2 regions of the Streptomyces sp. NPDC005262 genome follow, and region 2 is predicted to be linked to the other one. Evidence: riboswitches for the same ligand, from Rfam matches in the RefSeq annotation. Region 2 holds a riboswitch; the other holds the start of a gene.

Region 1 (2,197 bases), on a different contig from region 2:
ATGCCGGGCCAAGATCTTCCTGTATTGCTGCGGCCTGCCGTGTGACCGATTCCTGCTTCCTCTGCGAACCGGAGGGGCCCGAGGGGTACTCGTCCGAAGAGCACGAAGAGAGATCTTGCGAATCCCGCCCGCCTTGCCGAGAAGCTGAAGAAGATCGATCCGGCAGCCTTCGACAGCTGACCGAGCGATGGCGATCACGGTGCGCCACGTCCGGACGGCTGGTATCCAGCGAGCCGGTGGCCGGGCGACGCTGCGCGGCGACAGCGGCACGGTGATCAGCACCCGGGCTCTCCGCCGTCATCGCGTGGCTTGTGCTGCCGGACGGCCCCGGTGGGTGGTCGGGGCGTTTGCGCACCATGACGGCCATTCCGATGGCGTACGGCACCCCCCGCGCCGTGGGGGGCGTCCTTCGCGTGAACCTGCGGGACCGGGCCGGTGGGCGACCCCTCGTGTGCCGCATCCGGTCGAGACGCGTGACACGCTGCCGCCGCCCGTGGAGGGGGCACCCGCCGCCCCGACCTGTCGAAGACCCCTCAGCAGCACACCAATGTCTTGAATGTCTGAATTTCGGCAATCGAGATGAATTGCTCTCTTTGCTGATGAATGAATGACCTGCACAGGTCGAGACCTTGCCTGCTGGGGAAATCGGTCATTTCGGACCAAGTGGTGAGAGTCACTTTCCGGGCCCGCGGACGCGGCGGCGTACTGCCCGGTTCCCTTCTGCGCCAAGAGATTTGGCTTCGCGGGCGAGGGTGAACTGCGAATAATCCCCCGACTCGATCTTGTAAATGAATTGTGATCGAAAAGTGGGGGCTTGTTCCGGCCGGAGTTTCTCGCTTACGGTCACCGTCAATCCGGATGGAACGCCGAATCCTGCCGCCGTCCGGGAATCCGACCACTCACGTACGGCAGGAGCGGGGGACCCAGGTAAGCAGCCGATCCGGTATCCGGAACGGCTAGGGGTGAAGTCGTATTCCCATACGGCCAGGCAACTCCAGCCTGAACCCGACAGCTCACCTCGTAGGCGACGGAGAGGAATGCACCATGCCCGCAACGGGTAACCACCGTCGTCGTAAGTCCAGTTCGCTGACTCGCGGTTTCATCGCCGTGAGCGCGGGCGGAGCCGCTCTCGCACTCCCCGTGATCGGTGCGACCACCGCCTTCGCGGCGCCGGCGCAGTCCGTCGCCGCCGTCACGAAGAATGTGGCGCCCGCTGCGGCCCCGGCAAAGGGAATTGCCGCCGCGAAGGCCGCGCCCACCGTCTATTCCGTGATAGCCGGTGACACCCTTTACAAGATCGCCGCTGGGCAGTCCGTGACGGGCGGCTGGCAGCAGCTGTACCAGGACAACCGCGAGGTCATCGGAGCCAACCCTGCCCTGATCCACCCGGGCATGAAGCTGACCATCGGTGCCAAGGCCGAGGCCCCGGCCGCCGACCCCAAGCCGGCCGCGAGCAGTGCCGCTCCTGCCACCACGAAGCCCGTGACCTACACGAACGACCTCGATGGCTGGATCAAGGAGTCGCTGGCTGTCATGGCGCAGCACGGCATCCCCGGCAGCTACGACGGCATCCACCGCAACATCATCCGCGAGTCCTCGGGCAACCCCAAGGCCATCAACAACTGGGACTCGAACGCCGCCAAGGGCACGCCGTCCAAGGGGCTCCTGCAGGTCATCGACCCCACGTTCAAGGCCTACCACGTGTCCGGCACGTCGATGGACATCTACGACCCGGTCGCCAACATCACGGCTGCGTGCAACTACGCCGCGGCCAAGTACGGTTCGATCGACAACGTGTTCGGGGCGTACTGACACGCAGTTGTGTTGATGCCGGTTCCGGATTGACGGGTGGCGAGGGTCCGAGGGGGCCTCGCCACCCGTTCCCGTCTCTGCCCGATCAGGGGCATGGTCCGGTCGCGACCGAAACCCCGGCGTCGTTGCCGGTGTCCGGCATGGTGTTCCGTCGTCCGCAGCCGGCGCAGGGCGTGGTGTATCCGGGCGCGCCCCGAGCGGCACAAGTTACCCACGGGTATGTAGTGACTTGACGCGCGAACGGCAGTAGAACCAGTTTCACTCTGTCGAGAGTGAGGCGTGTCACATGAGTGACTCTACCATGCATGATGCAGGCCACGAGGGCATTTCTCGTCGAAGATTCATCACAGGAACCGGTTCTATTTTAGGTACCGTGGCCCTCGCG
Region 2 (2,197 bases):
GGCGGTGCGCCGCCGCGCACCGCCCCTTCAACAAGCCGTTCGGATCAGGCCTGATCGGATCCGATCAGACGGAGATTCCGTGCGAAGCCAGGAAGGCGACCGGGTCGATGTCCGAGCCGTATGCCGGACCGGTGCGGACCTCGAAGTGGAGGTGCGGGCCGGTGACGTTGCCGGTGGCACCGGAGAGGCCGACCTGCTGGCCGGTGGAGACGGTCTGGCCCACCGAGACGGAGAGCGCGGACAGGTGGCCGTACTGCGAGTAGTGGCCGTCGGCGTGCTTGACGACGACCTCGTTGCCGTACGCCCCGCCCCAGCCGGCGGTGACGACGGTGCCGGAGGTGATCACCTTCACGCTGGTGCCGGTGGAGACCGGGAAGTCGATGCCGGTGTGGCTGCCGCTGGACCAGTTGGCACCGGAGGCACGGTAGTTGGTGGTGTGCTTGCCCGGGACCGGGGCGACGTAGCCGGAGCTGCTGCTCTGGGCGGGCGCGGGCTTGGTGGCCACCGGAGCCTTCGACGGGGCCGGGGCGGCCGGCGTGGTGCCGGTGGCCGCGGCGGGGCCGCCGAGGGTCAGCTTCATGCCCGGGAGGATCAGGCTCGGGTTGCCGCCGATGACCTCGCGGTTGTCCTGGTACAGCTTCTCCCAGCCACCCTCGACCTTGTTGTCGGTGGCGATCTTCGACAGGTAGTCGCCGGCGACGACGGAGTACGTCCGGGTCTCGGCCTGCTTCGCGACCGGGGCGGCGGGGGCGGCGTGCGTTGCGGCGGCGGAGTGCGCGACGGGAGCGGCCTGCTCCGCGGCGTGGGCACCGGTGGCACCGAGCAGCGGGAGGGCGATGACGGCCCCGCCGGCGCCGGCGGCGGCAACGCCACGAGCGATGGTGCTGGACTTCGGACGACGGTGCTTACCCGATATGGGCATGAAGAATTTCCTCTCCGGCGCCTACGAGGTGAGCTGTCGGGTTCGGACTGGAGATGCCCGGTCGCATGAAGTGCGACTTCACCCCGAGCCGGCCGGATTTCTCCGGTCGGCGGCTTACCTGGTTCCCCCGCTCCTGCCACACGATGAGTGGGTGCGAATTCCGGTCGGCGGCAGGATTAGGCGGTCCGTCCGGATTGACGGTGACCGTAAACGAATGAGGACGAGCAGAACAAGCCATCGGTTGCGTGCCGGAATCCGCGCCGGGAAATCAGCGCGGAATTCCGGTCACACTCCGTGGATTAAGGATCTTGGATTTCCGCGCCGTGTACGGATTAGCCTCCCGCCGCACCAGCACACACCGTCACCGATATGATCCCGCTCACGAGATGACCCCCATCTCCCGCATAAAGCAGGGCATGTTCGACTAAATACCCCAATACGGACATGTCATGAACATCATTCGCGACGGAGCCTCAGCACCTTCGCGTCCAGATCCCCCCGCAGGTCGGTGTGCAGTCCCTGATGCAGCAGCACGGAACCGTGGTGGACGGCCCCGGTGTCCGAGCAGGTGTAGGTCGCCGTGGGGTCGAGCCCGCGCAGCCGCAGGACCGGCGGCAACTCCCCGTACCTCTGCGCCTCCAGCCACATGAGCACCACCGTCTCGTCACCATGCGTGTACTGCACGGCGCTGAGCCCACCGCGCGGCGCACGCAGCCGGTACAGCGCGCCGTGCTGCACCACCGGGCGGATCTCCTTGTAGAGGTCCACCCAGCCCCGGGCCTCGGTCAGCTCCTCGTCGCTCCACTCGGTGAGATCTCCGCCGACCCCGAGCACCCCGGCCATCGCGCTCACGAAGCGGAAGCGCAGCGAGCTCACCCTGCTGTTGAGCTGGACATTCGGGCTGTCGGTGACCCAGGCGGCCATCACCCGCGCCGGATGGATCTGTCCGAAGCCCTCCTGGATGGCGAGCCGGTCCAGCGGGTCGGTGTTGTCGGAGGTCCACACCTGGTCGGTACGGGCGAGGATGCCCAGATCGATCCTGCCGCCGCCGCCCGAGCAGGACTCGAAGGCGACACCGGGGTGAGCCGCCCGCAGCCGGTCGATCAGCGCGTACAGCGCGTCCACATGCTCGATCCAGAGCTTCTGCGGATACTCCTCGCCCGGCCAGCCCGCATCGGTGAAGCAGCGGTTGAAGTCCCATTTCACATAGTCGATCGGGGCGGCGGAAAGCAGGGAGTCGAGCTGCTCCCACAGATAGTTCTGCACATCGGTCCG

What was found. A riboswitch is a leader RNA that binds a small molecule or an ion and turns the genes downstream of it on or off. The one in region 2 is predicted to bind cyclic di-AMP.
Region 1: it holds a riboswitch for cyclic di-AMP, as region 2 does, so the genes downstream of both, ACFYP5_RS31365 (transglycosylase SLT domain-containing protein) here and ACFYP5_RS13085 (peptidoglycan DD-metalloendopeptidase family protein) in region 2, are expected to answer to the same signal.

The regions. Positions count from the first base shown of each region.
Region 1 covers NZ_JBIAKK010000017.1:81,680-83,876, forward strand. The annotation lists cyclic di-AMP (ydaO/yuaA leader) riboswitch at 855-1,040, shown strand; gene ACFYP5_RS31365 (transglycosylase SLT domain-containing protein) at 1,045-1,812, shown strand; gene ACFYP5_RS31370 (GMC oxidoreductase) at 2,099-2,197, shown strand, end outside.
Region 2 covers NZ_JBIAKK010000003.1:688,274-690,470, forward strand. The annotation lists gene ACFYP5_RS13085 (peptidoglycan DD-metalloendopeptidase family protein) at 65-922, opposite strand; cyclic di-AMP (ydaO/yuaA leader) riboswitch at 926-1,086, opposite strand; gene ACFYP5_RS13090 (alpha-galactosidase) at 1,379-2,197, opposite strand, start outside.